DNA from 4 places in the Paucibacter sp. KCTC 42545 genome. Region 3 is predicted to be linked to each of the others. Evidence: predicted binding sites of a transcription regulator. Region 3 holds the regulator's gene; each other region holds the start of a gene.
What was found. Region 3 encodes sigma-54, which starts transcription at its own class of promoters, with help from an activator protein. Its sites were predicted from a motif close to TGGCANGNAANCTGCTTT; they were not measured.
Positions count from the first base shown of each region.

Region 1 (7,606 bases), 2.1 Mb from region 3:
ACACCGGCCCTCTCATTGGGGTCAGAGTCATTTAATCAAACTTCTCCCAAGGCGTCAGGAAGCGCCATTGGCCCACCGGCAAATTGCCGAGATTGATGCGGCCGATGCGCACGCGCTTGAGGCCCACCACCTTCAGGCCGACCTGCTCGCACATGCGGCGGATTTGGCGCTTGCGGCCTTCGCGCAGCACAAAACGCAGCTGGTCTTCGTTCTGCCAGCTGACCTTGGCCGGCTTGAGCTTCACGCCGTCCAACTCCAGCCCATGCTGAAGCAGGGCCAGATCGGCCGCGGGCAGCAGGCTGCTGGTGTCGATCTTGGGCGCGCCTTCGGCCGGCGCTGCAGGCGCGGACTGGCCGTCACGGCCCTGGTACTCCACCCGCACCAGATACTCTTTTTCGATGATCGAGTCTTCACCGATCAGCAGCTTGGCGATGCGGCCGTCTTGCGTCAGCACCAGCAGGCCGGTGGAGTCGATGTCCAAGCGCCCGGCGGGTGCCAAGCCACGGCTGTGGCCGATGTGGTACTTGATGCCCGAGGGATCTTCGGCCCAGTGGTTGTCGGACTTGATCAGGGTTGCCGCGTTCTCGTAGCCGTCTTCGGCCTGGCCGGAGACATAGCCGATGGGCTTGTTGATCAGGATGGTGACGCGCTTGGCTTGCTCTTTGTTGGCGAGTTGGTCGATCTCGATCTTGGCGTCGGGGCTGACGCGCTGACCCAAAACGGCTAACTTGCCATCCACACGCACCCAGCCGGCGGCGATCCATTCGTCCGCTTCGCGGCGCGAGGCCATGCCCAGCAAGCCCATTTGCTTGGAAAGGCGCAGGCCTTCGCTATTGGCGTCGCTGCGCAAGATGCGCTCGTCGTCGCCATCGTCTTCGTCGTCATCGGCGCTGTCGCCCAGCTGGCGGCGCAGCTTGGCGGCTGCTTCACGCAGATGTTCTGGCAGGTTCTGGCCGGCGCGCTCAGCGGCGCTGGGGCCACGCGGCGTCGGGTTGGCGCGTTGCTGGCCGTAGGCCGGGCGTTGCTCAAAGCGCTGGCCGCCTTGGTTGAAACCGCCGCCACCACCGTCACGGCGGAAGTTGTCGTCTGGGCGCGGGCCGCTGGCGCGGCGCTGGTCCTGACGTTGGTCGCGATTGCCGTCGCGGCGCGGGTCAAACGCCGGGCGCGCGTCACCGCGCGGGCCGGGGTTGAAGCTATTGCCGTCGCGGCGTTGGCCGCCTTGGTCGGCCGGGCCACGATTGTCACGATAGTCACGTGAATCGCGCGAATCCCAATGCCCACGGTTGTCCCGCGGATCAGCCGGCGGGCGGCCGTAGTTGCCCGGGCCCTGGCCTTGATAGCCAGTTTGCTGGCCGTGCTGCGGCCGGCGCTCGTCAAAGCGCGGACGATCGTCCCGCTGGCCATAGCCACCGGCACCGCGTGGGCCGCCGTGGCCCATGCCTTGCGCGGGGCCTTGCAGTCTTTGCGGTCCTTGTGAGTAAGGCCTGTCCTGGCGCTGGCCTTGGTAGCCGCCGGGGCGGCGATCCTCGAAGCGCGGACCCTCATCGCGGGAGGGGTAGCCACCGCCGGACGGACGCCCGTCTCGCTGGGGGTATTGCTCACGCGGGCCGCCATGCGATTGCGGGCCGCGCGGGCCACGTGCGTCACGCTCGTTCGGGCGACCGAAGTTGCCACCACCGGCGCCGCCCTGGGGGCCACGCTGGGCGTAGGGGCCGGATGGAGCACCATCGCCGCCATCACGACGGGCGGGGCGGCGTTCTTCAAAACGCGGACCCTCATCGCGCCCGGGGCGGGCTGGGCGATCACCGCCATGTGATCCGTGCGGACCGTGCGGACGGTGAGAACCATGAGGGCCATCGCTGCGCGGGCCGCCGTGGGGGCGCTGCTGCTCGTACTGCGCCTGGCGCTCCTGGCGTTCCGACTGGGCACGCTCCAGGCTTTGGCGCGGACGCGACAAGCCCTTGCCGCGAATCGGCGCGCGCTTCTCGCCATCGGCATTTCGGGATCTGCTGGAACCGGGCGGGCCTGCATTTTTCTTATTGAGTTTCAAAGTGGCCATCACGCCTCCGGGGTTTCCATCATCACAAAGAACAACATACGCAAAACAACTGAACCAAGAGGTTCAGCGTCCGCGCAAAAACAGGGCATCCAATTCGCGCATGCTCAGTTGGCGCCAGGTGGGTCGACCGTGGTTGCATTGGTCGGCCCGCTCGGTGCGCTCCATATCGCGCAGCAAGGCATTCATTTCATCCAAATTCAATTGCCGATTGGCGCGCACGGCGCCATGGCAGGCCATGGTGGCCAAGATTTCATGCTGGGCGCGCTCAATCGCATGGCTGGCATCGAACTGGCTCAGCTCGGCCAGTACATTGCGCACTAAATCGACCACATCACCGCCGCTCAGTGCGGCCGGGCGGGCGCGCACGGCCAGCATCTTGGCCGACAGCGGGGCCACATCTAAACCCAAACGCTCCAGCGTGGACGCATGGGCTTCCGCCGTGGCGATCTCGGTCGCGGTGGCGGCAAAAGTGACAGGAATCAGCAGGGGCTGAGACTCGATGGCGGCCACCCCCAGGCTGGCCTTGAGGCGCTCATACACCACCCGCTCATGGGCGGCGTGCATATCGACGATCACCAGGCCTTGGGCGTTCTCGGCCAACACGTAAACGCCCTGAATTTGCGCGATGGCGCGGCCCAAGGGCCAGGCATGGTCGGGCAGGGCTGATGCAGCGGCGGTGTTGGTCGCGGGCGCGGCGCTGGTGCCCAGCGATTGCGTGTTCAAACTGCCGCTGAAATCGCGGCCGCCAAACAGGGTGGCGGCTTCGGCCAGGGCCAAGCCGGTTTGCTGTGAGTTGTGAATCGGTGCGCGCCAGTCGCTGGGGGCCTGGTGCTGCAGAGGCGCGCCGTAGGCGGGCGCAGCCGGCTCTTGCACCTGCGGGGCGTTCGCCGCGAACCAGGCGGGCGGGTTGCCAGGGCTCGGGCGCTGGCCCGGCGCGGTAGCGGCCGCCAGTTGGGCGGCTTGCAGATCGGCGGCCGACGGTGTGGCGGCCGCAGGCTCACTGCTGCGCGACAAGGCCAGGGCGTCTTGCACCGCGTAGCGCACTCGTTGGTGGATCTCGCGGCCATCGCGAAAGCGCACTTCGATCTTGGTTGGGTGCACGTTGACATCCACCCGGTCGGGCGCGATGTCGATGAACAGCACATAGCAGGGCTGGCGATGGCCGTGCAGCACATCTTCGTAGGCGGAACGGATGCCGTGGGCGATCAGCTTGTCGCGCACATAGCGGCCGTTCACATAGACGTACTGCATATCGGCCCGGCTACGCGCAGCCTCGGGCAGGCCGGCGCGGCCGTAGATGCGCAGGGGGCCGGTCTCGGCAAACACGGCGCGGCTCTCGGCCATGAATTCTTCGCCCAGCACATCGCGCAGGCGTGCTTCGGAGCTACCGGCGCGCCACTGCTCAACCAGCTTGCCCTCATGCCAGACCGTGAAGCCCACATCCGGCCGGGCCAGGGCGTGGCGGCGTACCGACTCCACGCAATGCGCCAGCTCGGTGGCATCCGTTTTCAAAAACTTGCGTCGTGCCGGCGTGCTGAAGAAGAGTTCGCGCACTTCGACGCTGGTGCCGCGGGCACGCGCAGCCGGCTGCAACTCGCCCGAGCGGGCATCCAGGCGGTGGGCGTGTGGGGCACCTTCGAAGCGGCTCGACACTGCCATCTCGGCCACCGAGGAAATGGCGGCCAGCGCCTCGCCCCGGAAACCCATGGTGGCGACCGATTCCAACTCATCCAGCGAGCGGATCTTGCTGGTGGCATGACGCTTGAGCGCCAGCGGCAGCTCCTCGAAAGGAATGCCCAGGCCGTCGTCTTCCACCACCACGCTGCGCACGCCACCGGCCATCAGCTTGACCTGAATCTGCGAACCGCCAGCATCCAGCGCGTTATCCACCAACTCGCGGACCACAGACGCCGGGCGCTCCACCACCTCGCCGGCGGCGATTTGGCTGATCAGTTCATCGGGAAGTTCGCGGATGGCGCGGCGCGGCTCAGCGGCGGCGGCGGGCGCCCTTTCGGGAGCGCAGGAGGAATTCATGGGGCCGATTGTAGAAGGGCACAGCGGCAAATCGTTTTTTGCGGCCAACGGGTGCCTAGCTTGTTCCAGAGAAATGTGTCGGAATTCTTTACAAACGTTCTTTGATCCATATTCTTATGGATGAAAATCACCTTGAAATCAAGGGATTACATGATCAGGCATGAATAGTGCTTTGTGAAAATCTGTCACCAATTTGCCACTGAGAATAGAAATGACTTTTGCTAAGGCCCTGATCGCCGCCTCCCTTGTTGCCAGCTCTTTGTTCGGCGCTTCCGCCGCTCAGGCTTCCATCGTTCCCTTCGGCGTTAAGAACGACGTAGCTGCGGCTACCGTGACCGATACCTGGGGCTTCACACAGTGCTTCAGCGCCACATACGGCAGCAATGGCCTGAGCACCGCGGGCATGCTGTCGAACTGCAAAGGCGATTACTTGATGATGGGCGCACGCCGCACCGGCAGCAACGTTTTTGAAGTCCTGGCCGCGGCCAATTACGCTGACGTGATCTTCAACACGGGCACCAGCAATACCACCCATAAGGCCAATGGCGTGGGCTGGTACTTCAGCACCAACTATTCCTGGGGCTTTGCGAGCGCCACGGATACCGTTTCGCGCAATAGTTGTGACACAACCGGTACGCAAGAACGTGACCGCTTGTGCTGGCATACCGGGTCTGGTTCGGGCGGATGGCGCGCTGGCAGCTTTACCAACTTGAATAGCGACAATGGCTGGGAAAAGGTCTTGCTGGTTGGCAATGCAGCGCAGAGCAGCAATGTGCCTGAACCCGCCTCCTTGGCCCTGGTGGGTGCCGCCTTGATGGGCCTGGCTTTGGCCCGTAAGCGCAAGGCAAACTAATCAGCTGGCGCCTTGCGCCTGTATTGCCAAGCCCCTGCAGCCCAATCGCTGCGGGGGCTTTTTCATGCGCTGTTCGCGCAACGCGCCGCACAAGCATCGGCTTGCAATCACCTGCCCGCATAATGCGCGCCCATGGAACTCATCAGCTTTCTCATTGACTTCATCGTCCACGTCGATCGGCATATTGCCGATTTTGTTCAGGCCTACGGCATGTGGGTGTATGCCCTGCTGTTCCTGATCGTCTTCGTCGAGACCGGCTTGGTGGTGATGCCCTTTCTGCCGGGCGATTCGCTGCTCTTCGTCGTGGGTACTTTGTGCGGGGCGGGGCTGATGAATTTGCCGCTGGCCATTGCCGTGCTGTTGGTCGCAGCCATTCTGGGCGACCAGTGCAATTACCTGATCGGACGCTACTTTGGCCCCAAGGTATTTCAGTGGGAGCAGTCGCGCTTTTTCAATAAGCGCGCCTTCGACACCGCGCATGAGTTCTACGAGCGCAACGGTGGCATCACTATCGTGATCGCCCGATTCATGCCTTTTGTGCGCACCTTCGCGCCCTTTGTGGCCGGTGTGGCCGCGATGAGCCGGGGCAAGTTCACCGCCTACAACGTCGGTGGCGCCCTGCTGTGGGTGGTGGGCATCACCTCGATCGGCTATGCCTTTGGCAATGTGCCTTGGGTAAAGGGCAATCTGGAAAAAATCATCTGGGCCATGATCATCGTGCCTGGCTTGATTGCCATCGTCGGCGGCTGGCGTGCCAGCCGGCAGAAGAAGCAGGCTGCCTGAGTCTGACAAAGCCGGGTGGGCTTGGGTAGGCCCGCCCCCACACCGGCAGAGCCAAGGTCAGGACAAAGGGCGGTGCCGCGCCAGCGGCGGGTTTTTCGCGAAGTAGCGAGCAATGCCGGTGGCTAGCGCTGCCACCAGCTGGGCCTGATAGTCCGGGTCGCGCAGCTTGGCTTCTTCCTCGGGGTTGGAGATAAAAGCGGTCTCCACCAGGATGGAGGGCACATCCGGCGCCTTCAGCACCGCAAAGCCGGCTTGCTCCACCGCGCGCTTGTGCAGATTGCCGACCCGGCCGATTTGCCCCAGCACTTCGGAGCCAAGCTTGAGACTGTCCTTGATTTGAGCGGCCGTGCTCATGTCCAGCAAGGCTTTCAGCACATGGGCGTCCTTGACGGCGGTGTTGACATTGACCCCGCCGACCAGATCGGCCGCGTTCTCCTTGTTCGCCATCCAACGTGCCGTCTGGCTGCTGGCAGCACCGTCGCTGAGCGCAAACACCGAGGCGCCGCGCGCCTTGGGCGTGACGAAGGCATCAGCGTGGATGGACACAAACAGATCGGCCTGCACCCGGCGCGCCTTGCGCACCCGCTCCTGCAAAGGCACGAAGAAGTCGGCATCGCGGGTCAGCATGACGCGGATATTGGGGTTGCTATTGAGCCGGTCGCGCAACTGCAAGGCGACGGCCAGAACCACATCTTTTTCCCGCAAGCCCGTGGGGCCGATGGCGCCCGGATCTTCGCCGCCATGGCCGGGATCCAGCGCGATGACGATCAGGCGGTCCAGCTTGGCTTGAGCCAGGCTGGTTTCTGCGGCCGTGACGGCGGGTGAGCTGGTGGCCGGGGGCAGAGGCGGCGCGGGCACCGGCGTTTGCACCGGGCCGGTATTGGCCGTAGCCGAGGATGCGGCAGGCGCACTCGGCTTGGCGGGACCGGTGGCGTTGATGCCACCGGGGACCGGCACTGGCACAGGCAGGGGTACGGGCGCCGTCGCCACCGTCACCGCAACCGACTTGGGCTTGTCGATGCGCGCGATCAACTCGCCCAGGGCGTCTTGCACCGATTGGGCGGCGGCTGATTCGGCCTTCTCCTTTTCGCGCACCAGAGCCAGTAGCGGGTCGGTTTCCACCTTGGGGTAAAGATCAAACACCAGGCGGTTTTGGTAGGCCGCCACCGGCGCCAGGGTAAAGATCTGCGGCGCCACCGGCTGCTTCAAGTCCAGCACGATGCGCACCACGCGCGGCCGGTTCTGGCCCACGCGCACACCGGCGATGAAGGGGTCATCTGCCTTGACCTTGCCCAGCAGCTCGCGCAGGCCGGGGCTGAGTTCCAGGCCTTCCACGTCGATCACCAGGCGATCCGGCGCTTCCACCACAAAGTGCTGGGCGGCCAGGGGCTTGTCGGACTCCAGCGTGACCCGTGTGTAAGCGTCGGCAGGCCAGACGCGCACAGCCACGATATTGCTATTGCCACCCGCCGGATGGCTTGCGGCGGCGGGGGCGGGCGCTGGCGTGGGGGCAGGAGCCGGTGCAGGCGCTGGCTTGGTCGCCAGCGGCGCCAAACTGCCATCCGCATTGCCACCCGTCGGTTTGGGCTTGGCCAGCACCTGCGGCGCGCGCATCAGCAAGACCAGGGAGCCCATGGCGCGTAGGGCGGCGCGGCGCTGGCGCTTCATTTCAGGTGAGCGCGTCAAGACCTGACCCCTTGTGTTTGATCGAGTGCGTTCAGCAAGGCCTGGCCCAATTCACTGCCGGCCTGCAAGCGCACCGCGCGGCTATCGTCCTCGTTCACCTCCAGCCAGATCTGCAGGTCGGGCGTGGGCAGCATGCCGGCAGCCTTCTCGGGCCATTCGCTGAGCTTGAGGCCCGGTGCGGCGAAGACATC
Region 1 covers NZ_CP013692.1:1,902,804-1,910,409, reverse strand. The annotation lists gene miaA (tRNA (adenosine(37)-N6)-dimethylallyltransferase MiaA) at 1-31, opposite strand, end outside; gene AT984_RS08475 (pseudouridine synthase) at 32-2,059, opposite strand; gene mutL (DNA mismatch repair endonuclease MutL) at 2,123-4,093, opposite strand; gene AT984_RS08460 (PEP-CTERM sorting domain-containing protein) at 4,305-4,946, shown strand; gene AT984_RS08455 (DedA family protein) at 5,079-5,729, shown strand; gene AT984_RS08450 (N-acetylmuramoyl-L-alanine amidase) at 5,787-7,397, opposite strand; gene tsaE (tRNA (adenosine(37)-N6)-threonylcarbamoyltransferase complex ATPase subunit type 1 TsaE) at 7,412-7,606, opposite strand, start outside.
Region 1: a site for sigma-54 is predicted at 4,250-4,267, ahead of AT984_RS08460 (PEP-CTERM sorting domain-containing protein). Genes of this name have one in related genera too.

Region 2 (7,606 bases), 860 kb from region 3:
TGGAGGCGACCTCGGCTTCGGCCCGCAGCCCCACTTGCTCGGCCAGGACCTGTGGCAGGGCGGTGCTGGTGGCGCCGGTGTCGACCAGAAAGTCCACCGCCACGCCGTTGACCTCGCCCGGCCAGTGGAAATGACCATCACTGGCGCGGCGCAAGGTGATCTCACCGCCGTTGATGGATACCAGGCTTTGCTTTTGCTGGCGCTCCCAGGCCTTGAAGCCCAGGAACACCAGCAGCATCAGCAAAAGCCAGATGGTGGCGAGTTTGAAATAGCTGGGGAGTTCTTTGTGGGGGCTGTTGGCATGGCTCATGCCGACACCATGCCAGATTTTTGCGCAGCCAGAAGGCGTCGGCCGCAGGTTTTCGCCACTTGGGAGCGCACAAAAGAACAAGGCCAGCCGGACTGTCGTCCCGCTGGCCTTGCTGTGTGGTGGCGACCAACTAATCAGTCACCGCCTCGGCGCGCCAAGCCATGCTTGCGGGCCGGGTTGAAGGATCACTTGTGCTTACTTGTGATACGCAGTCTCGCCGTGCGAGCTGATGTCCAGACCTTCGCGCTCTTCTTCTTCCGTCACGCGCAGACCGATCACCAGATCAACCACCTTGAAGGCGATCACCGAGACGACGGCCGACCAGACCACCGTCACGCCAACCGCCTTGGCTTGCACCAGGACTTGAGCGGCGATGGAGTAGGCGTCAGCCGTCACCGTCGTTGCCGTGACCCAGTCACCGACAAAGCTGGGGCCGCCCAGGGCGGGGGAGTTGAACACACCGGTCAGCAAGGCGCCGACGATGCCGCCCACGCCGTGAACACCGAAGACGTCCAGCGAGTCATCAGCACCCAGCAGCTTCTTCAGGCCGGACACACCCCACAGGCAGGCGAAGCCGGCAATGACGCCGATCACCAAGGCGCCGCCAATGCCGACGTTGCCAGCTGCAGGCGTGATGGCCACCAGGCCAGCCACAGCACCCGAAGCAGCACCCAGCATCGAAGCCTTGCCCTTGAGCAGCGCTTCACCGACCGACCAGGCCAGCACAGCAGCCGCGGTGGCGACGAAGGTGTTCATGAAGGCCAGGGCAGCAAAACCGTTGGCTTCCAGAGCGGAACCGGCGTTGAAACCGAACCAGCCCACCCACAGCAGCGAGGCGCCGACCATGGTCAGGGTCAGGCTGTGCGGGGTGAAGGCTTCCTTGCCGTAACCGACGCGCTTGCCGATCATGAAGGCACCCACCAGGCCAGCCACAGCGGCGTTGATGTGCACCACGGTGCCGCCGGCGAAGTCCAGCGCGCCCCATTGCCAGATCATGCCGGCAGTGCCGTTGACCTTGTCGACCACATCGGCGCTGGTGTAGGCGTCAGGGCCGGCCCAGAACCAGACCATGTGAGCGATCGGCAGATAGCTGAAGGTGAACCACAGGGCCAGGAAGGCCAGCACGGCGGAGAACTTGGCGCGTTCGGCAAAGGCGCCGACGATCAAGCAAGCGGTGATGCCGGCGAAGGTGGCCTGGAAGGCGGCAAACACCATTTCCGGGATGACCACGCCCTTGCTGAAGGTGGCCGCGTTGGCGAAGGTGCCGGTGACGTTGTCCCAGATGCCCTTCATGAACAAGCGGTCAGTGCCACCGATGAACTGGTTGCCTTCGGTGAACGCCAGGCTGTAGCCGTAAAGCACCCACAGCACCACGATCATCGAGAAGGCCACCATCACTTGCATCAGCACCGACAGCATGTTCTTGCTGCGCACCAGGCCGCCGTAGAACAGGGCAAGACCTGGCACCGTCATCATGATAACCAGCAGGGTGGACAGCATCATCCAAGTGGTGTCGCCCTTGTTGGGCACCAGCACCGGGGCGGAGGCAGCTTCGGCAGGCGCGGAAGCTGCGGCTGCTGCGACGGGCGCAGTGGCAGCAGCAGGCGCAGGCGCCGAAGCGGTGTCAGCCACAACAGCGCTGGCGGTGGTTGCCGCAGAGGCCGCGGCACTGGCAGTGTCTTGCGCCCAGGCGGCGGGTGCGGCAAGCACCGTGGCGGCCAAGGCCAGACTGGCAAAGAGTTTCTTCATGTTCGAGTCTCCAGACGGGGGGAGCAAATTGAGCGTTGAGCGTGTGGAATCGGGCGCTGGCGCGCCCTGCGCTTTACAGGGCTTCGTTGCCGGTTTCGCCGGTGCGGATGCGCACGACTTGGTCCAGCGGCGAGACGAAAATCTTGCCGTCGCCGATCTTGCCGGTCTTGGCGGCGCCTTCGATGGCCTCGATCACTTGGTCGACCACTGCGTCATCCACGGCCGCTTCGATCTTCACCTTGGGCAGAAAGTCCACCACATACTCGGCGCCGCGGTACAGCTCGGTATGGCCTTTCTGGCGGCCAAAGCCCTTCACCTCGGTGACGGTCAGGCCTTGCACGCCGATGGCGCTGAGCGCCTCGCGCACTTCGTCAAGCTTGAAGGGCTTGATGACTGCAGTGATCATTTTCATGGTTGTTTCCTCGCGTGGTTCTAGCTGTCTTGATGCGGTGAGGCCGGTGGCTCAGAAGGTCTTCTTGACCGACACCACCAGGTGGCTCTTGCCCAGGTTCTTCAGGGAGTCGGCATTGGCGCCGCCCATATAGGCGTCGGAATCGGTGCCGATGACGGCGGCGCCGAAGGTGAAGCCGGCGTAGTCCTTGTTCACCGTCAGGGCGTAGTCGGTGTAGCTGCCGGCGCTGAAGTTCTTCACCTTTTGGTAGCCGATATGCGGGGTCAGGGTGAAGCCCTCGCCCAGCTCGAATGTGGCCGAGACATCGAAGTAGCCGCTGCCCTTGCTGTCGGCGGTGCCGAACAGATTGGTCACGCTGTGCGAGTACTTGGCCGTGACCGGGCCGAATGTCAGTGCGCCATAGACCTCGGTGGTGTTGGCGCTGGTTTCCAGCTTGTTGCTGGGGTAGACGTAGCTGAGCACGCCCACATCCAGGGTCAGGCCCTTGGCCACTTCGGTTTTGTAGCCACCGTAGAGGTCGATCTCGGCATTGGCGCCGCCGTTGTAAGGCGCGTCTTTGATCCACTTGATGGTCGAGGCCCAGGCGCCGACGTAGAAGCCGCTTTCAGCCGCGTAGTCCACGCCGCCTTGCAGGGCGGGGTCCAGACGCGACTGCGAAATGCCGCGGTAGCGGTATTCGCTGGTCAGGCTGAGGTTGAAGCTCAGCGGGCTGGCGGCTGCGGCAGCGGGCTCTTCGGCCAATGCGGGCAAGGCGGTGGAAGCCAGCGCCAGAGCGAGGGCATGGGCGAGAGCGAGCGAGACGGGGAAGGCTGACTTCATGGCAAGACTCCTGGCAGTTTTCGAATGAAAGAGAGAGAACAAGCTTGGTGAAACACTTCGCTACAGGCATTGCAGCTTCCGTGCCAGCTAGAGCCATGGCCTGCCCGCGTGCTCAAATCTCCATCCATCCCCCGGGTCTGCCCTGAGTCGCTCAGCTCATCCCAGCACTTACCCTGAGTGACGTGGGCGACGAGCGCACCAGCAAGGGGGTCGTGCGCAAAGCCCTCTGCATCATCTTGGTGCGCGCACCGCCGCTGTGCGCCAGCCCGGCCAAAGCCTGCTGCCAACGCTCACAAGGGAGTGTTTTTGCATGTCACTCGCCCTGCTTCATAGCCGCTCGCTCGATGGCATGAGCGCCGTTGCCGTCAGCGTGGAGGTCCATCTGGCCAATGGCCTGCCCAGTTTCACCTTGGTCGGTTTGGCCGATACCGAGGTCAAAGAGGCCCGCGAACGGGTGCGGGCGGCCTTGCTCAATAGTGGTTTGAGTTTTCCTCATAACAAGCGCATTACTGTGAATTTGGCACCCGCTGAGTTGCCCAAGTGACATCGTGATCGTTATTTGAGAAGTTTTCACTATTTGCGAGGTTCGTGAAATTGTTTGCGAGGCCAGAACCCATTGCATGAGAAAGTTGACCTTCCTCAGGCATAGGGCGGGGTGGCCCCAGTTGCCAATCGCGAGACACCTTGGCAAAACAGAACAAGCTTCGATTACTCCTTCCTTTTGGACGCTGGCGAGTGATCTGGTTCGGCAATCTGGCACCTCTCCCTGGGGCGGCCGATGCACTCGGCATTCACACCTTCTTCCTCTCAGCAGGTGTGCAGAAGGAAGATTGGCGTATTGAGCGAGCCCTTGTTTCGCTTGCTCACATGCCTCTTCTCCATATCGGCGCAGAGATTGACTGCCCAACCGGTAGGATCTCCCCGGTTCGCCCCACGTCAAAGTTGATCAAGCGGACGGTAGAAATAGACTTCGATTCGGCGAACACGAGTCTCGTAAAACGTTCATCGCTCGCATTTGCAGGATTAACGGCAGAGCTAGCAAGCACACTTGAGTACGACTCGCTCTTAGTCCGAGTCCGGCCAAGTGCGACCACAGCCGAAGTCCTGATTCCTTGTTCGACCTTGTTCTTATTCTTCTGGGCCGTGTCATCCCCTCTGCTTGACGCATCCATCACGGAAAAGCTACTCAGTCCTGAGCGGTATATCTACAACCCGGATAACACGGACCTGGAATCAAACCCGATCCGTTTCGAGGTTCGACATCGGTGGAGCGACGATGAGGCCCCATATCTGGTTACCTTACTAAAGGAATCTGGGGCTTTACAGCTTGGTCAACGTATCTATAAGCGGATCGCAGGCGCGCGTATGACTGATCCGCAAGGATTGCTGCCTTTGGAGGTTTGGCCACCGTTCGAAAGGCCCCTTGCCGTTACCGGCGTCTTTCGTGAAGTGAGACCGCTGCATAACCCGCTCTGCAAACTCGCCCACCTCAGCGGCAGGCGAGGATTCCATGATGCGGAAAAATCGCTCGGTTTTAGAGCGTTTTGAAGGGTTTTCGGCCCTTCCTTCGGGCCCTTTGGCCCATCAAGACGGACTACTCCCTGCACACGGCTGCAGCCGTCCGCTTTGCAGCTTCCTCATCGCCTTGAGCAGGTTGACACCCAGCGCCGCCCACGCCATTTGCGCCTGCGTTTTGGCCGCGCCAAAGTACCGCGCTCGGCTCAGGTGGAACTTTCTCTTCATTGTCCCGAAGCCTTGCTCGACCTTGTAGCGCAGCGTGGCGATGGCCCGGTTCATCTGCGTCTGCAAAGGATGCACCGGGTTGCCTCGGCTCCCCTTGAACTGGATCAGGTCGCCGATGCCCTTGTTCTTGAGGTACTCCCGGTTGGCTGCGCTCGCGTAGCCCTTGTCGGCCAGCACACCCTCAGGCTGGACGCCTTGCGCTGCGAGCGCCTCCACGATGCCGGGCAACTTGTTGACTTCGGCTTGGTTGGCGGGGTGGACTTCGACGTGCTCGACATAGCCATCTTCTGTGTCCACCGCGCTGTAGCCGCGATAGCCGAAGAAGGCGTCCTTGCCTTTCTTGACCCAGCGGGCTTCGTCGTCTGCACTGTCCACCACATCGGCCTGGCCGTCCTCATCGACTTCGATGTGTTGATTCGGCCGAGCCGCGCTCTCGATGATCGTGGCGTCGATGATGGCGCCCCGGCTGCCGGCCACCTTGAGCCCCTGGCCTTCAAGTTGCACATTGACCCGGCGCAGCAGCACTTGATCGAGCTTGGCCGTCACCAATCGGTTGCGGAAGCGGCAGATGGTGGTGGCATCAGGAAAGCTGTCGTCACCGGGCTCGAAGCCAGTGAACACCATAAAGTCCAGTCGAACCTTGAGCGCATGCTCCAACTGCGTGTCCGACAGACCATGCCACTGGCCCAGCAGCATCAGCTTGAACATCGCCAGCGGCGCATAGGGCTCAGGTCCGCCGCCATTACTGGCCTCACGCTTGTACAAGCCTTTGAGCTTGTGGCTGATCTCAACCCAATCCAGCAACTCGTGCAACTTCATCGTCGGCGAGTCTTGAACCAGCGGCTTGGCACCCATCAGGAAGAAACTGTCCATGCCCTGTATTGCACCGCATCTTCAAGTTGCGCGCATTAGGGATGTTATGCAGCGGTCTCGAAGTGGGCAATGCGCTATTGCTCACCCACATCTTGTCTATCGACCTTGATCCGAACTGGACTGCCCTGGAACTCATCCGGGAAAGAGGGCGCCGGGCTCGTAGGGTAACCAGACTTGATGAGCCTGAGGAGCAAACAAAAGAGCCGTTGCCAACTGGCAGCAGTAGTATTGGACCAACGTCCGAGATTGAAATGTATGAGGCACCCGGCGGATACGGACAAGGTGCGGCTGATCTGCCCGCCGTTGCTACTCTGACGGCTCGTTTTCCTGGGCTTGCCAAAGTCATGGTCAGCAGGCCTTTGGACCGCGATCCTGTTGAACAACGTAAGCCCAAGCGCCGTAGAGTTGTTCGAGGTCCGTGGACTGCTATCAACGGAAGGCCACTTCCTTCAGGAAAGTCCATCAAGGGCAAGATCGTCGGAGGCGAAAACATTGATACCGTTGGTACGCCTACTAACGAGATCTGTGAAGTCCCAGTCCCGCTTGACAATCAACTCGCGACGTTTGCTGACAAGCTTGCGCAAGATATCCGTAAGTTAACCATCGACGGCACTGAATATGACGTCCTACTTGACTTTTGGAATCCCTATCGCTGTGTGACCGTGACCTGCACCCTCCCAGCCGTACCAGCGTAATGGAGAGGAAGTCCATCAACCAGGAGAATGATGGACATGAAGAAGAGCAGATTTACTGAGGAACAAATCATTGGGTTCCTGAAGCAGGCCGAGGCCGGCATGCCGATCAAGGAGCTGTGCCGGCAAGGCGGCTTCAGCGACGCCACGTTCTACAAGTGGCGGGCCAAGTACGGCGGCATGCAGGCCACGGATGCCAAGCGACTGCGCGAGCTCGAAGGCGAGAACGCCAAGCTCAAGCGCCTGCTGGCAGAGGCCCACCTGGACATCCACGCGCTCAAGGACGTCTTCGGCGTAAAGCCCTAGCCCCGCAGGTCAGGCGCGACGCGGCGACCCAGATGATTGCCCAGCACCATCTGTCCGAACGCCGCGCGTGCCGCCTGGTGGGGCTCTCCAGAGACAGCTATCGCAACCCGCCCGTGGTCGATGAGGCCACGCAGCAACTCAGCGCCAAGATCGTCGAGATCGCACAGGTGCGGCGCCGCTTCGGCTATCGCCGCATCCATGACGTGCTGCGCCCACAGTTCCCAGGCGTCAATCACAAGCGCGTCTATCGGTTGTACAGCCAGGCGCAGTTGGCGGTGCGCAAGCGCAAGAAGATCAGACGGGCAGCCAGCGAGCGCGTGCCGCTCACCGTGCCGACCCGAGTCAATGAGGTGTGGAGCATGGACTTCGTTTCCGACAGCCTGGCCAATGGCCGGCGTATCAAGTGCCTGACTGTGGCCGACGACTTCACGCACGAGTGTGTGGACATCGCCGTGGACTACGGCATCTCGGGCCAGTACGTGACGCGGTTGCTGGACCGGGCCGCGATCTTCAGGGGCTACCCTGCGGCGGTGAGAACCGACAACGGGCCGGAGTTCACCTGCCGGGCCTTCATCGCTTGGGCGCAAGCTCACGACGTGCGGCACATCCTCATCCAGCCAGGGCGGCCCATGCAGAACGGCTACATCGAGAGCTTCAACGGCAAGTTCCGCGACGAGTGCTTGAACGAGCACTGGTTCCAGA
Region 2 covers NZ_CP013692.1:4,837,550-4,845,155, forward strand. The annotation lists gene AT984_RS20735 (retropepsin-like aspartic protease family protein) at 1-310, opposite strand, end outside; gene amt (ammonium transporter) at 506-2,059, opposite strand; gene glnK (P-II family nitrogen regulator) at 2,133-2,471, opposite strand; gene AT984_RS20750 (TorF family putative porin) at 2,523-3,290, opposite strand; partial or broken gene AT984_RS20755 (magnesium chelatase domain-containing protein) at 3,601-3,831, shown strand; gene AT984_RS23130 (hypothetical protein) at 3,975-4,838, shown strand; gene AT984_RS20765 (IS5 family transposase) at 4,875-5,906, opposite strand; gene AT984_RS23135 (hypothetical protein) at 5,999-6,601, shown strand; one part of gene AT984_RS20775 (IS3 family transposase) at 6,638-6,881, shown strand; one part of gene AT984_RS20775 (IS3 family transposase) at 6,881-7,606, shown strand, end outside.
Region 2: a site for sigma-54 is predicted at 3,359-3,376, ahead of AT984_RS20750 (TorF family putative porin). Genes of this name have one in related genera too.

Region 3 (7,606 bases):
TTGTCGTGGTCGCTGCGCCGCTGGGCTTCGCGCAACGCGGCGATGCTGCGCAAGCGACGTTGGCGCAGCCACAGCGCCAGGCCGCTGACCATGGCCAGCAGCAAGCCGGCCCCCAGGGTTTGCTGCCACTGGCGCTGCCAAGGCGCTTCCAGGGCGCTGATCTGGCGACCCACGGCAACGATCAAGGCGCGGTTGGTTTGTAGGCCCGGGGTGCGCACGGTTTGCAAGGCCGTCAGGCGCTCATCCCGGCTGACCAAGGCCAGGCCTTGCTGCACGCTGGCGTCTTGGCCGCTGGCCAGATGGCGGGCCAGTAGCGAGCCCGGCCGGTCCAGCAGTCGGCGGCCCATCCAGTCATTGTTCTGCGGGCGCAGGCTGTAGAGCATGCCGTCGGCGTGAACCAGGGCGCTCCAGGTGTCATCCGAGGTTTGCGCCGTACCCAGCACCAGCTTGAAGTAGTCGGGATCCAGCGTCACCATGGCCACGCCAGCGAATTGCCCGCGCGCATCGAACAGCGCCCGCGACAAGCTCATGGTGTACTCGCCCAGCGCATTGCTGTAGGGCGGCGAGACATAGAGCATGCCGTACTGTGGCGCCGTTTTTGGCATCAGAAAGTAGTCGCGCGTGCTGGCGTCGAAATTGGGCAATTCGGCCAGGGAGGTGGCTCGCATGCGCCCGCGGGCATCGATGATGGCGGCCATGCGCACACCGGGCATGGCCTGGGCCAGGGCGCTCAAAAGCGGGCGAGCATCTTGCTGCATCTGGCTGTTGCGCCATTTGCCGTGGGAATCGTCGATGGTCTGCAGCGCTGCCTGAATGCCATGCAGCTGTTGGGCCACGATGCCGTCCAGCACTTGCACCAGACCTTGCAGGCGCTGGCTTTCTTGCTGCTGCAACTGGGCGCGTTCATGCCTGAGCCAAATACCGGCAGACACCGCAACGATCGCGCAGACCAGGGCGAACACCAGCCACTGTGCGTGAAATTGTTGAATGCAGAAGGCCGAACCGGGGCGGTTCGCCGAATGGGGGGCTGGGCTGGACATGGTGGGCGAGGTGAGGGAGCGTCACCTTAGCGAGTCGCTCCTGCCTCAGCCTTGATGCAGATCAATCAGCAGGGTTTGCGCAAATTGGCGGGGGCGATCTTCAGCGCTTCGCGGTATTTCGCCACGGTGCGCCGCGCCACCTGGATGCCTTGCTCTTCCAGCATGTTGGCCAAGGCGCTGTCAGACAGCGGCTTGTTCGGCGCTTCCGCCTCAACGAATTGCTTGATCAGCGCGCGCACGGCGGTGCTGGAGGCATTGCCGCCGGCCTCGGTGCTCAGGCCCGAGCCGAAGAAGTACTTCAGCTCAAAAGTGCCGAAGGTGGTGGCCATGTATTTGGCGGTGGTGACGCGTGAGATGGTGGACTCGTGCAGGCCCAGCTCGTCGGCAATCTCGCGCAGCACCAGGGGCTTCATGGCCAGGGCACCGTGGGTGAAGAAGCCTTTTTGCCGCTCCACGATGGCTTTGGAGACACGCAAAATGGTGTCGAAGCGCTGCTGGATGTTTTTAATGAACCAGCGCGCTTCCTGCAGCTGGCCACCCAGCGCGCTATTGCTGATGCCGCCGCGGGTTTGCCGCAGGGCGTTGGCATACATCTCATTGATGCGCAGCTTGGGGGCGACCTCGGGGTTGAGCATCACGCGCAGCTCGCGGCCGACCTTGCGCACGATCACATCCGGGATCACTGCCTGCGACTGGCCTTGCGCGAAGCGCCGCCCCGGTTTGGGGTCGAGGGCGCGGATCAGCGCTTGCGCTTCGCGCAGCAGGGGCTCGTCGGCACCGGTCAGCGCCATCAGCTTTTTGCTATCGCGCTTGGCCAGCAGTTCCAGATGTGATTTGCAAATCAGGATGGCGATCACCTGCGCCGGGCTGCGCGGTAGTGCGCGCAATTGCAGCGTTAGGCACTCGGCCAGGTCGCGTGCGCCGACGCCGCCGGGGTCCATGTTCTGCAACCACTTCAGGGCGATGCGCAGATGGTCCAGCAGCTCTTCTTGTTCCTCGGCATCAGTGGTGAGCGCTTGGGCGATGTCTTCCAGTGTGTCTTCCAGGTAGCCGTCTTCGCCCAGCGACTCAATCAGCACTTGCAAGGCCATGCGGTCGGCCTGGCTGAGGTGCATGCCGGCCAGCTGCTGATTCAAATGCTCTTGCAGGCTGATTTCGGCGAACTCCTGCTCGCTGCGATCGTCGTCGCCGTCATTGCTGGCGCTGCCGCTGTTGTGGTTGCTGGGCAGCTCGCGGATGCCGTCGAAGTCATCGCGCTCGGTGCCGTTCTCCCAGTCGTCGCGCTCGGTGCTACCGAAGTCTTCGGCCCGCAACTCCGGCGTGCTCTCGGCGTCGGCGCCGCCGCCCAGCTCGGTGTCGGCGCTGCTGTCGTCGGCGGCGCTGGCGCGTAGCGGCTCGCTGATCTCGGGCGCGGCCACGCTGATGTCATCCTCGGTATCGAGCAGAGGGTTCTGCGCCATCATTTGCTCGATTTCCTGGTTCAGCTCCAGGGTCGAGAGTTGCAGCAGCCGGATCGATTGCTGCAATTGCGGGGTCAGCGAGAGATGCTGGCTCAGGCGCAGCTGGAGCGACTGTTTCATCACATGCGGAAGTTTTCGCCGAGATAGACCTTGCGCACATCGGCGTTGTCCACAATCTCGGCGGGCGTGCCTTCGGCCAGAACGGCGCCTTCGCTGATGATGTAGGCGCGATCGCAAATGCCGAGGGTTTCGCGCACATTGTGGTCGGTGATCAAAACCCCGATGCCGCGCGCCTTCAGGAAGCTGATGATGCGCTGGATCTCCAGCACCGCGATCGGGTCGACGCCGGCGAAGGGCTCGTCCAGCAAGATGAAGCGGGGCTGGGTGGCCAGGGCGCGCGCGATCTCGACGCGGCGGCGCTCGCCACCCGAAAGCGCGGGGGCGGGGCTGTCGCGCAGCTTTTCGATGCTGAGGTCGTGCAGCAGGTTTTCCAGCAACTCATTGATGCGCGCCTTGCTCAGCGGCCGGCCATTGGCATCGAGTTGCAATTCCAGCACCGCACGGATGTTCTCTTCCACGGTGAGCTTGCGGAAGATCGAAGCTTCCTGCGGCAGATAGCTCAGGCCCAGGCGGGCACGCTGGTGGATGGGCAGGTGCTGGACTTCTTTGCCGTCGATATGGATCTCGCCGGCATCGGCGCGCACCAGGCCCACGATCATGTAGAAGCTGGTCGTCTTGCCGGCACCGTTGGGGCCCAGCAGACCCACCACCTCGCCGCTGTCCACGCCCAGGTGCACGTTCTTGACCACTTTGCGCACACCATAGCTCTTGGCCAAACCGGTGGCGTCAAGGCGGCTGCGCGGCGCGCTGCTGCCGCTGATTGGGGGCGCGCTGCTCATGGCGCCTTTTTACTGCTGGGCAGCTGGGTGCTGGGTTGCAGGGTCAGGCCAGAACTGGCTGCGGGCTCAGCGCTTGCTGCCGAGCCTCGCGGCATGATAACCACGCGGACGCGGCCGGTGGGGTGGGGCGAGGTCTTGCCGCCGTCCAGCGTGAACACTTCGCTGCGGTTGTCGTACACGATCACGGCGCCGCTGACCTCGTCGGCCACCGAGCTGCCCATGGTGCGATGCACCACCGCATTGCCGATGAAACGCACGGTGTCGCTGCGGGTGTCGTACTCCACCTGATCGGCAAAGCCTTCGATGGCCTCGCCGGGGATGTCTCGTGCCTGGCGGAAGGACACCTGCTTGCCGGTCTGGCCATTGGCATAGGCCTGAAAGTAGCCGTCACCGGTTTCACGCACATCAATGCGCTCGGCCTTCAGCAGCAAGCTGCCCTTGCTGAGCACCACATTGCCGTTGAACTCGGTGCGCTGGCGCGCCATATCGACCCGGCCACCTTGGTCGGAGGCGATGTTCAGCGGTTTGAACTGGTCGGCCTTTTCGGCGTGGGCGATGGTTGCGGCGCCGAGCATCAGCGCCACGGCCAAGGCGACACGGCCAGCGTTGGCGATGTCTTGGGCGACGGCTCTGGCGCTAGGGCGGGATGGGCGAATGCAGGGTGTTTTCATGGCGGCACAATTCTTGCAGACCATTCTAGCCCTGCATCTTCAAGCGCAGCCCGGCGCCACCCCAAATTGCAGGAGCGGCACCTAGGCTGAAGAGATCGACCCGCCGCGCGCGCAGCACGGCAGGTGTTGCAAGCGGGCCTCAGCCCTTGCTTGAGCGTACCAGCTTGATCAGATAGTCCGTCACCGCCAGCGCTTGCTGGCCATTGACGATCTCACCGGCACCGCGAACGCCAGCAATGCTGGGCGAAGTCAGGTAGCGGCCGGCGATGCCGATGGCGGGCACGCCGTCGATGCGGTACTCCTCCGACAGCTTGCTGGCTTGCGCGCACTTGGTTTGCACGCCGAAGGAGTTGTAGGCAGCGGTGAACTTGGCCATGTCCAGGCCCAGGCGGCCGGCCAGGGCCATCACGGCCTTGTCGTCCTCGGGCATATCGCGCTGGAAGGCATTGAACACGGCGGTGTGCACTTCGGCTTCCTTGCCCATCGCTTCGAGAGCGAAGAACAACTTCTGGTGCGATTTGATGTTGGCGCGGAAGCCCACATGCACGCGGCGGAAGTTGACGTCGGCGGGCAGCTGCTTGCTCCAGGCCTCGATAGTGGGATCAAAGGTGAAGCAGTGTGGGCAGCCGTACCAGAAGAACTCCAGCACATCGATCTTGCCGGGTGTGGAGGGCAGTGCCTGAGACAGCTTCAGGTATTGCTTGCCTTCCACCGGCGCGCCTTGCGCCAAGGCCAGGCCGGGCAGACTGCCGGCACCCAGAACGCTCAGGCCCAGAGTGGCGGAGAAATCGCGACGCTTCATCATCGGTGAGATCCTTGGAAATAAAGGGGAGTGAGAGGGGGTGAACTCAAGCCGCCATCAGCGCTTGACGGTGACCAAATTGGCTTCCATGCCGGCGCCTTCAACCTTGCGCTGCTGCGCTTCGGCTTCGTCGCGGGCATCGAAGGGGCCCAGGCGTACACGGTAGACCGTGCGGCCGGATTGTTCGCGCTCGGTGATCTTGGCGCTCAGTCCCTGCATGGCCAACTTGGCGCGCTGGGCCTCGGCGTCGTCGGACTTGGTGAAGGCACCGGCCTGCACGAAGTAAACGTTCGGGTCGGCGGCGGGCGCTGCAGCGGCTGCCTTGGACTCGGGCTTCTTCTCGCTGGCGGCCTTGTCGCTAGTCTTCTCAGCCGCCTTTTCGGCGGCTTTGGCAGGGGCGGGGGCCGGCACTTGGGCTGGCACGTGGGTGGTTGCAGCAGCCGGGGCGGGCTCAACAGCGGTGGTGGCGGCGGCAGGCGCCGTGCTTTGCACCGGGGCAGGCGTCGTCACCGGCGCCGGGCTGACCACGCCGCTGGCGGCCTTGGCGCCAGCCTTGCCGGCCAAGGGGGCGTTGGGGTCCCAGTTTTTGTTGCGCAGGGCCTCTTCGGCGTCTTGCTCCGCCGTGCGCTGCGGCACCTTGTTGATGAAGGGGATGGGCACCTTGGTGATGTAGAGCGCCACGCCCAGCGCGACGGCCAAGCCGACCAGCAGGCCAACGATCAGGCCGAGGACGAAGCCCCCCTTTTGTCCCGCTTTTTGATTCTTGGCCCCAACGCTCATGTGTTCTCCGATGTTGTCGTCACCACGGCTTCACGCGCCATCACCTCAGGGGCGCTGACACCCAGCACGGTCAGCGCATTGGCGATGACCTGGCGGGTGGCCGCCAGCAGGGCGACCCGGGCCAGGCTCAGCTCGGGCGTCTGATCCAGCACGCGCTCGGCGGCATAGTAGCTGTGATAGCTGCTGGATAGCTCGCGCAGATAGAAGGTCAGGTCATGCGGGGCCAGGCCTTCGGCGGCGCGGGTCAGCATGGCGGGGTAGTCGGCCAGCTTGAGCATCAGCGCGGCTTCGGTCGGGGCCGTCAGCAGGCTGAGATCGGCGCTGGCCAGTACGGCGGCATCACCACCTCGCGAGACCCAGTTGCGGATCACCGAGCAGATGCGCGCATGGGCATACTGCACATAGAAAACCGGGTTCTCATCGTTCTGCTTCAGGGCCAGGTCGATGTCGAAGGTGAACTCGGTGTCGGCCTTGCGGCTGATCAGGAAGAAGCGCACGGCGTCGCGGCTGGTCCAGTCGATCAGGTCGCGCATGGTCACATAGCTGCCGGCGCGCTTGGACAGCTTGACTTCCACGCCGCCCTTCATCACCAGCACCATTTTGTGCAGCACATAGTCGGGGAAGCCTTGCGGGATGCCCACGCCGGCCGCCTGCAGGCCGCCGCGCACACGGGCGATGGTGCCGTGGTGGTCGGTGCCCTGCACATTGATGCACTTGGTGAAGCCGCGCTGGAATTTGTTGATGTGATAGGCCACATCCGGCAGGAAGTAGGTGTAGCTGCCGTCGGACTTGCGCATCACGCGGTCCTTGTCGTCACCGTAGTCGGTGCTGCGCAGCCACAGCGCGCCGCCTTCTTCAAAGGTCTTGCCCGAGGCCAGCAGCTTGGCCACGGTGCTTTCCACCGCGCCGCTGGAGTAGAGGCTGGACTCGAGGAAGTAATTGTCGAAGCGCACGCCCACGGCTTGCAGGTCCAGGTCTTGCTCGTGGCGCAGATAGGCCACGGCGAACTGGCGGATGCTGTCGAGGTCGTCCACATCGCCGGAGGCGGTGAACTCGCGGTCATCGGCCTTGACGGTCTTCTTGGCCAGGAAGTCGTCGGCGATGTCCTGGATGTAGTCGCCGTTATAGGCCGATTCCGGCCAGCCCGCATCGCCGGGCTTCAGCCCTTTCAGGCGGCATTGGGTGGAGTTGGCCAGGGTGGCGATTTGCACGCCGGCGTCGTTGTAATAGAACTCGCGGGTGACTTGCGAGCCTTGGGTCTGGAACAGGCTGCAGATGGCGTCGCCCAGGGCGGCTTGGCGGGCGTGGCCCAGGTGTAGCGGGCCGGTGGGGTTGGCGGAGACGAATTCCACCATCACATGCTGCTCGTTGGCGGGCTGCTTGCCGAAGTCGGCGGCGGCGCTCAGCACCTCGGCCACCACGGCTTGTTTGGCGGCGGGCTTGAGGCGGATATTGATGAAGCCGGGGCCGGCAATTTCCATCGCTTCGACCCAGCGCTCAAAGGCGGGGCGGCGCTGCAGGGCCTCAATCAAGGCCTGCGCCAACTCGCGCGGGTTCTTCTTGAGCGGGCGCGCCAATTGCATGGCGGCCGTGCAGGCATAGTCGCCCAGGGCGGCTTGCTTGGGGGATTCGAAGGCGGCTGCCAGGTCGGCGCCGGGACTGAGTTCTTGAATCGCTTCGGCCAGGGCGGCGAGCAGTTCTTGCTTGGCTTGGATCATGGCGCGATTCTAAGTCGGCGCACCGCCAGCGGATTCGTCGGCCCCACAGGTTCTATGATGCCGGGCATGTCTGACGACGACACCTCTTTGCCGATCGAGCCCAAGCTGGATTTGCCCGCCTACATCGGCCGCTACAAGATCTTGCGGCGCTTAGGCGAGGGCGCGACCAGCGATGTCTTCCTGGCGCTGGACGAATTCAAGGGCGGCGAGGTGGCCATCAAGCGCATGCGCGCCTG
Region 3 covers NZ_CP013692.1:3,975,245-3,982,850, reverse strand. The annotation lists gene AT984_RS17070 (bifunctional diguanylate cyclase/phosphodiesterase) at 1-1,040, opposite strand, end outside; gene AT984_RS17065 (RNA polymerase factor sigma-54) at 1,106-2,620, opposite strand; gene lptB (LPS export ABC transporter ATP-binding protein) at 2,620-3,399, opposite strand; gene lptA (lipopolysaccharide transport periplasmic protein LptA) at 3,396-4,070, opposite strand; gene AT984_RS17050 (thiol:disulfide interchange protein DsbA/DsbL) at 4,210-4,875, opposite strand; gene AT984_RS17045 (SPOR domain-containing protein) at 4,930-5,652, opposite strand; gene argS (arginine--tRNA ligase) at 5,649-7,370, opposite strand; gene AT984_RS17035 (serine/threonine-protein kinase) at 7,437-7,606, shown strand, end outside.

Region 4 (7,606 bases), 630 kb from region 3:
CGCGCTGCTTCATGCCGCCGGAGATTTCATGCGGGCGCTTGGCGCTGGCGTGGGCCATGCCCACCAGCTCCAGCGCGGCCTGGGTGCGCTCTTGCAGCCGGGGCTTGGGCTCGCTGGCGCCGAACACCGACTCCACGCCCAGGTAGACGTTGTCAAAGCAACTCAGCCAGGGCAGCAGGGAATGGTTTTGGAACACCACGGCGCGTTCCGGCCCGGGCGCATTGATCTCGCGCCGGTCGCACAGCAGCACGCCCTGGCTGGCCTGCAGCAGGCCGGCGATCAGGTTGAGCAAGGTGGACTTGCCGCAGCCGGAATGGCCGATCAGGGTAATGAACTCGCCCTTTTCGATTTGCAGATGGATGTCGCGCAGGGCGTGGAACTGGCCTTTGCGGGTGCTGAATACCATTTCAGCGCCCTGGACTTCGATGAATGCTTGGCTCATGGGGAAACTCCTTCAGCTTAGGTTCAGTCCTCAAACGAGAAGCGCCGGGCCACGCTCATCAGCAGCCATTCGAGCAAGAGCCCGACGATGCCGATGACGAAGATGGCGATGATGATGTGGGCCACATTGAGGTTGTTCCACTCATCCCAGACCCAAAAGCCAATGCCCACACCGCCGGTCAGCATTTCCGCCGCCACGATCACCAGCCAGGCGGTGCCGACCGAGAGCCGCACGCCGGTGAGGATGTAGGGCAGCACGGCGGGCAGCAGGATGCGGGTGATGACCTTCCACTCCGACAGCTTGAGCACCCGCGCCACGTTCAGATAGTCCTGCGGCACCCGCTGCACGCCGACGGCGGTGTTCACCACCATGGGCCAGATCGAGCAGATGAAGATGGTCCAGATCGCCGCTGGGTTGGCGCTCTTGAACACCAGCAGGCCAATCGGCAGCCAAGCCAGCGGCGAGACCGGCTTGAGCAAGCTGATCAGCGGCGACACCATGCGGCCGATGAACTCGAAGCGCCCGATCACAAAACCCAGCGGTATGCCCACCGCAGCGGCCAAGCCAAAGCCCAGGGCCACGCGTTGCAGCGAGGCCAGGATGTTCCAGCCAATGCCTTGGTCATTGGGGCCGCGGCGGTAGAAGGGGTCGGCAAACAGCTGCACGGCCGAGTCCCAAGTGGCCGCCGGCGTGGGGATGCCGCTGCTGGTCTTGAGGGTGAACAAGGCCCACAGCCCGGTCATCAAGGCCAGGCCCAGCACGGGCGGCAGCAGCTTCATCCACAGGCCATGCCAGTCGAAGCCTGGCCGGCTGTGGGCGGGCTGGGGCTTGGCCCCGGGCTTGCGGGCCGGGCCGGCCGCCAGTGGCGCTGGCACGGCCGGGGCAAGAACTTCATCATCATCGCCACGCGGCGAATGGAACACGGCGCTCACCATGATGGGCCTCAGGCTTTCAGCTTGAAACTATCGGCGTACTTGGCCGGCGACTTGCCGTCCCACACCACCCCGTCCAGCAGCTTGGCGCTGCGCAGCGCCTCCTTGGGCACGGCGATCTTGAGCTGGCTGGCGGCCTGCTTGTAGAGCTCGATCTGGTTGATCTGCGTGGCCACGGTCAGATAGTCCGGGTGCTCCTTGAGCAAGCCCCAGCGCTTGTGCTGGGTGAGGAACCACATGCCGTCGCTCAGGTAGGGGAAGTTGACCGCGCCCTCGTTGAAGAACTTCATCGCGTTCGGGTCGTCCCAGGTCTTGCCCAGGCCGTTCTGGTAGCGGCCCAGGATGCGCTGGTTGATCGCATCGGCGCTGGTGTTGACGTAGGCCTTGTCGGCAATGGTGTCGGCCATCTTCAGCTTGTTCTGCAGATTGGCGTCGATCCAGCGGCTGGCCTCCAGCACCGCCATGATGACGGCGCGCGCGGTGTTGGGGTTCTTCTTGGCGAAGTCGCCGCTGCAGGCCAGCACCTTCTCGGGGTGGTCGGGCCAGATGTCTTGGGTGGTGGCCGCGGTGATGCCGATGCCGTCCATGATGGCGCGGTGGTTCCAGGGCTCGCCCACACAAAAGCCGTCCATATTGCCGACCCGCATATTCGCCACCATCTGCGGCGGCGGCACGGTGATGACCTTGCTGTCCTTCAGCGGGTGAACGCCATGCGCGGCCAGCCAGTAATACAACCACATGGCGTGCGTGCCGGTGGGGAAGGTCTGGGCGAAGGTGTACTCGCGCTTGTCCTGGCGCATCAGCTTGGCCAGCGAGGCACCGTCCACCGCGCCTTGGTCGGCCAGCTTCTTGGCCAGGGTGATGGCCTGGCCATTGTTGTTGAGCGTCATCAGCACGGCCATGTCCTTTTTGGGCCCGGCTACGCCCAGATGGACGCCGTAGACCAAGCCGTAGAGGGCATGCGCCATGTCCAGCTCGCCGTTGACCAGCTTGTCGCGCACACCGGCCCAGGAGGCCTCCTTGCTGGCGACGATCTTGATGCCGTACTTCTTATCAAAGCCCAGCACCGAGGCCATCACCACCGAGGCGCAGTCGGTCAGCGGGATGAAGCCGATGCGCACTTCTTCTTTCTCGGGCTTGTCCGAGCCGGCGGCCCAGGCGCCTGTTGATACCGCGGACGCGGCGGGCAGGGCGGCCGCAGCGGCGGCGCCCAGCAGCAGTTTTCGACGTGGTTCGCTCATCAAACCCTCCATGGCGTGCTTGACCTTGTGCATGAATGAAAACCTCCAAGACAAAACGAAAAAAGGCGTCGCGACCTTCAAGCCCGGCGCCAAGAAATGGCGGGGTTGAACGGTCGGACGCCTTTGCCCGAAAGAAGAATGCGGTACGGAAAATTCAGTCTTGCCGGCCCACGTCGTTGCGGGCCGCAGGCTTCATTCAGCAGGAAGCGTGCCAGCGTTTTTCCCGGGCGGGCGGCCCCTGATGCACGCATTGCGGGCACTTCTGAGTGGCCGGGCGTGCCAGCTTGGTGCGCTGCAGCATCAAATCGGGCGCAAGAGGCTGTGTGCGTCGATGATGCGGTCGGCCAGTTCCACCAGCGGCATGCCGCGGTCCATGGCCATGCGGCGCATCTGGCGATAGGCGCCGTCTTCGTCCAGCGTGAGCTCGCGCATCAGGATGCCTTTGGCCTTTTCAATGCACTTGCGCCCGGCCAGCTGGGCCTGGGCGCGGCCCAGTTCCTGGCGCAGGGCCAGATCTTGCTCGAAGCGGGCAATCGCCACCTGCATCACGCCGGCCAGACGCCCGCTTTGCAGGCCCGCCACCACATAGGCGCTGACGCCGGCCTTGAGGGCATGGCGCATTGGGTCATCGTGACTGCTTTCCGAGAACACCAGCACCGGGCGCGGCATGCGTTCGTTGAGGGTGGCCAGGTTCTCCAGGGTGTCCCGCGAGGGCGAGGCGCTGTCCACAATCACCACATCGGGCTGCAGGCGCAGCACGCAGTCGTGAATCAAGGTGGCCTCGGCAATCACCCCCACCACCTCGCAGCCCTGCGCCGCCAGCTCTTGCTGGATCAGCTGCAGGTGGTGGGCGCCGTCGTTGATCAACAGCACGCGCAGCACCGGGGTGTCGGGTGGCAGGCTTGGCATGGTGGCCAAGGCGATGCAACTTCCGTACCTGTGGGCCTAGGGTGTCAACTCAAAAACTCAGCACAAAGGCCGCGCCACCTTCCAGCGGCCGCACATGCCGCACCCGGCCGCCCATGCCGTTGACGAGCTGGCGCACGACGGTCAGGCCTATGCCTTGTCCTGCTTGGCCGGCTTGACCTTCCTGGCCGGCCCTTCCCTCAGCCTCGGCGCCCTGCTCGCGCGCGCTGAAAAAGGGCAGAAAGATTTGTCGCTCCAGGCCGGCGGGCACACCGGCGCCGTTGTCGCGCACGCTGATCAGCAGCCGCCCGCCGCGCCCTTGCGCGCACTTGACCCAGAGCCGTGGCGCGGCCAGTCCCCAGGTGGCTTGCTCGGCATTGCGCAGCAGGGCCAGGAGGGCTTGCTCCAGTTGTCCGGCATCGGCCTGCAAGCGCAGGCCCGCCGTGGCCAGCTCGAAGCTGACGGCCCCGCCGCGCGCCAGCCAGGCGGGGCCCACGGCCTGCTGCAAGCGCGCCATCAGGGCGCCCAAGTCCACCGGCGCCAGTTGCGGCGCCGGCCATTGGCTGACGCGCCGGTAGTTGCGCACAAAGCTGGACAAGCTCTGCGCCCGCAAGGCAATCGCTTGCAGCGCCTGGCGCATCTCGGCGCGGCTGTCTGTGCTCGAACTGACGGGATGCGCGGCCGGGCCCTCGTCTTGCTCATCCAGCAGGAGCAGGGTGGTCTGGCTGAGGCTTTGAATCGGTGTGAGCGAGTTCATGATCTCATGCGTCAGCACCTGCACCAGTTGCTGCCAGGCCAGCAGCGACTCACTCTCCAGCGCTTGCTCCAGCGGCACCAGCACCAGCAGCACCTGGGCTTGGCCGTCCAGCGCCAAGGGCTGGCGGCGCAGCTGCCAACGTTCATCGCTGCCGCGCTCGGTGTCCAGCAGCACCGGCCCGCTATGCGTTTGGGTGAGCAAGAGCTGCTGCAGTGCCGCCACATCGCGCACGCCGCCGGGCGCTTGCAGGCGGCGGGCGCGGCTGCTCAAGGGCTTGAGCTGGCTCTCACCCGTTTGCAGCCAGGCAGCCACGGGCAGGTGTTCCAGCTGGGCCAGCGCGATGGCCAGGCTTTGTTGGGCCACGGCGGTGGCGGCGGCACTGGGCTGGGGCTCGGGCAAGGCTGGTGGCGGCAAGCCGCGCCGCCAGGCCAGGGCCAGCGCTGCTGTACTCAGCAGGGCCGGGCCGACCCAGCCGCGCGCTGTGCCGTCAGCACCATGGGCCAGTGCTCCGGCGGCCGCGAGCAGCAGCGCGGCGGCGCCCAGCCGGGCCGGTGCGGAGTTAAAGCCCATGTTTATCCAGGCGACGGTAGAGCGCTGCGCGTGACAAGCCCAGCAAGCGCGCGGCGGCGCTCAGATTGCCCTCGGCCTGTGCCATGGCCGCCAGCACGGCGGCGCGTTCCTGCGCCGCCAGGGAGCGCGGGGCTTCTTGCTCCGGCGCGGGCGGCGTCAAGGACCTGGGCGGCTCAGTGCTGGCTGTTGCGCCCTGCGCCAGCGCTTCGCGGCAAGTGGCGATCAGGCGCACATTGTCCCAAGGCTTGGTGAGGAAGTCGTAAGCGCCCTTGCGCAGGGCTTGCACGGCCAGGTCGATGTCGGCGTAAGCCGTCAACACGACGACCAGTGGCGGATCGGCCAGGGCTTGCACCTCGGCCAGCAGGCGCAGGCCTTGGGCGCCGTCGCTGCGGCCGGGGCCGAAGTTGAGGTCCAGCAGCAGCAGGGCGGGGCGCAGGCGGTTGATGGCCGGCAGCAGCTCGGCCGGGCGGCGCAAGCAGGTCAGCGGCGCTACCCGGCGCTGCAGCAAGAGCTGCGCGGCCAGACCCACATCGGGGTCGTCGTCGAGCAGCAAGATGGTGGGGGAAAGCAGTTCAGCGGCGGGCATAGGCGCCTATCTTCGCAGCCGCGCGCGCGAGCTCGCCAGAGCCCTGTCCGAAAGCGGACAGGGGGCTTGGCCGGCGCTTGCCGCGCCGCGATGCTGCACAGCAAGATGTTGTTAAAACCTGTTCCCCAAACCCTGCCCCCCAGCGGTGCCGCGATGGACCGCAGCCTGCCGCGGCCACCTCTTTGGCGGCGCGCGCGGGTGATTGCGGCGGCGGCTGTTGCCGCGCTGGCGCTTGGCGGCGCTTGGCTGTGGTCGGTGCGCGCCACGCCGGCCCAGCCGCTAGGTCATATGCAGCTGGCTACCGTTCGCCTGGGTGAGTTCCGCGATGAGTTGGCGCTGCGCGCTCGCGTTGAGCCGCTGCGCTCGGTGCAGCTGGATGCGGCCGAGGCCGGGCGGGTAGAGGCGGTGCTCGCGGCCGACGGCGACAAGGTGCAGGCAGGTGCGCCGCTGTACCGCCTGCTCAGCCCCGAGCAGGAGCAGCTTTTGATGCAGCGCAGCGCCGAGGTGGCGCAGCAGATGGCTAACGTCTCGGTCCAGCGCAGTGCGCAAGCGGCCAGCCTGGCCCAGAACCGCCGTGAACTGGCCCAGCTGCAAGCCGGCCAGCAGCAGGCCGACAACGAGCTGCAGCGTGCCAGCCAGCTGGCGCAAGACGGATTTCTGTCGGCCGCCGCTCTGGAGCAAGCGCAACGCCAGCAGCGCCTGGCCACACAGCTGCTGCAGCAAGCGCGCCAGGATCAGGCGCTGGAGGCGCAGACGCGCCAGCAATCCCTTGATGAGATGGCCCGCGCCGTGCAGGGCTTGCAGCGCGGCCTGCAGTTGCTGGAGCGCGCGCGCGACCGGCTGTTGCAGCGCGCGCCCATTGCCGGCCAGCTCAGTGGCTTTGCTCTGCAACCCGGCACCAGCGTGCGGCTGGGCGACCGCCTGGGCCGCATCGATGACCCGGCCGGTGGCATGCAGCTAACGGCCGAAGTGGACGAATACTATTTGCCTCGCCTGCAAGCCGGCCAGAGCGCCCATAGCGAGGGCAAGGGCGTGCTGAGCCTGGCGCAGATCCTGCCGCAAGTGCAGGGCGGCAAGCTGCGCGTGCTGCTGCGCTGGCCCGCCGGCCAGGCGCCCGCCGACTTGCGCCCCGGTCAGGCGGTGGAGTTGCGCCTGGCCCTGGCCCAGCCCGCGCCAGCCTTGCTCTTGCCCGACGGGCCCGGCGTGCAGAGCCAGCTGTTTGTGCGTCAGGGTGGCGAGTTACGTCGCCGCGCGGTGCAGCTGGGCCGGCGTGCGGCCGGCCAGGTGGAAGTTTTGTCCGGCTTGGTGGCCGGCGATGAAGTGCTGGTGTCCCAACCTCCCTCTTTTGATCTTGAAAGGCTGACTCTCCCATGATCGAACTCAAAGCCGTGAGCAAACGCCACCGCGCCGGTGATATCGAAACCACCGCGCTCGACGCCATCGACCTGCACATCGAGGCGGGCGAATATGTCGCCATCACCGGCCCCTCGGGCTGCGGCAAGTCCACCTTGCTGGGCCTGCTGGGCTTGCTGGATCTGCCCAGCAGCGGGCAGTACCGTTTGCTGGGACAGGACGTCACGGCGCTGCGCCCGCGCGATTTGGCGGCCCTGCGGCGCGGCCGCATCGGCTTTGTGTTCCAGAGCTTCAATCTGGTTGATGAAATGAGCGTGGCCGACAACGTGCAACTGGCCCTGCGTTACGGCCCCATGCCCGAGCAGGCGCAGCGCCAGCGCGTGGCCGAGGTGCTGGGGCGCCTGGGCCTGAGCCACCGCGCTGCCCACCACCCCAGCCAGCTCAGCGGTGGCCAGCAGCAGCGGGTGGCGATTGCCCGCGCCATCGCGGCTCGCCCGGCCCTGCTGTTGGCGGATGAGCCCACCGGCAATCTCGACAGCGGCCATGGCCAGGAGGTGATGCAGCTGCTGCGCGAACTCAATGACGAAGGCACGACCTTGGTGATGGTGACCCACAGCGCCGAACACGCCGCGCTGGCCTCGCGCACCGTGCGCTTGCTGGACGGGCGGGTGCTGGTGGATGCCTGCGCCGAGGTCGCGGCATGAGTACCTGGTTCACGCTCATGCGCGACGCCTGCCGTGGCCTGCGCGCCCGGCCCTGGGCCACGGCCGTGGCGGTGGGTGGGCTGATGCTGGCGCAGGCGGCCTGTGTGCTGGTGGC
Region 4 covers NZ_CP013692.1:4,602,155-4,609,760, forward strand. The annotation lists gene AT984_RS19680 (ABC transporter ATP-binding protein) at 1-442, opposite strand, end outside; gene ntrB (nitrate ABC transporter permease) at 466-1,377, opposite strand; gene AT984_RS19690 (CmpA/NrtA family ABC transporter substrate-binding protein) at 1,386-2,615, opposite strand; gene AT984_RS19695 (ANTAR domain-containing response regulator) at 2,916-3,524, opposite strand; gene AT984_RS19700 (sensor histidine kinase) at 3,574-4,848, opposite strand; gene AT984_RS19705 (response regulator) at 4,838-5,434, opposite strand; gene AT984_RS19710 (efflux RND transporter periplasmic adaptor subunit) at 5,540-6,808, shown strand; gene AT984_RS19715 (ABC transporter ATP-binding protein) at 6,805-7,491, shown strand; gene AT984_RS19720 (FtsX-like permease family protein) at 7,488-7,606, shown strand, end outside.
Region 4: a site for sigma-54 is predicted at 2,812-2,829, ahead of AT984_RS19690 (CmpA/NrtA family ABC transporter substrate-binding protein). Genes of this name have one in related genera too.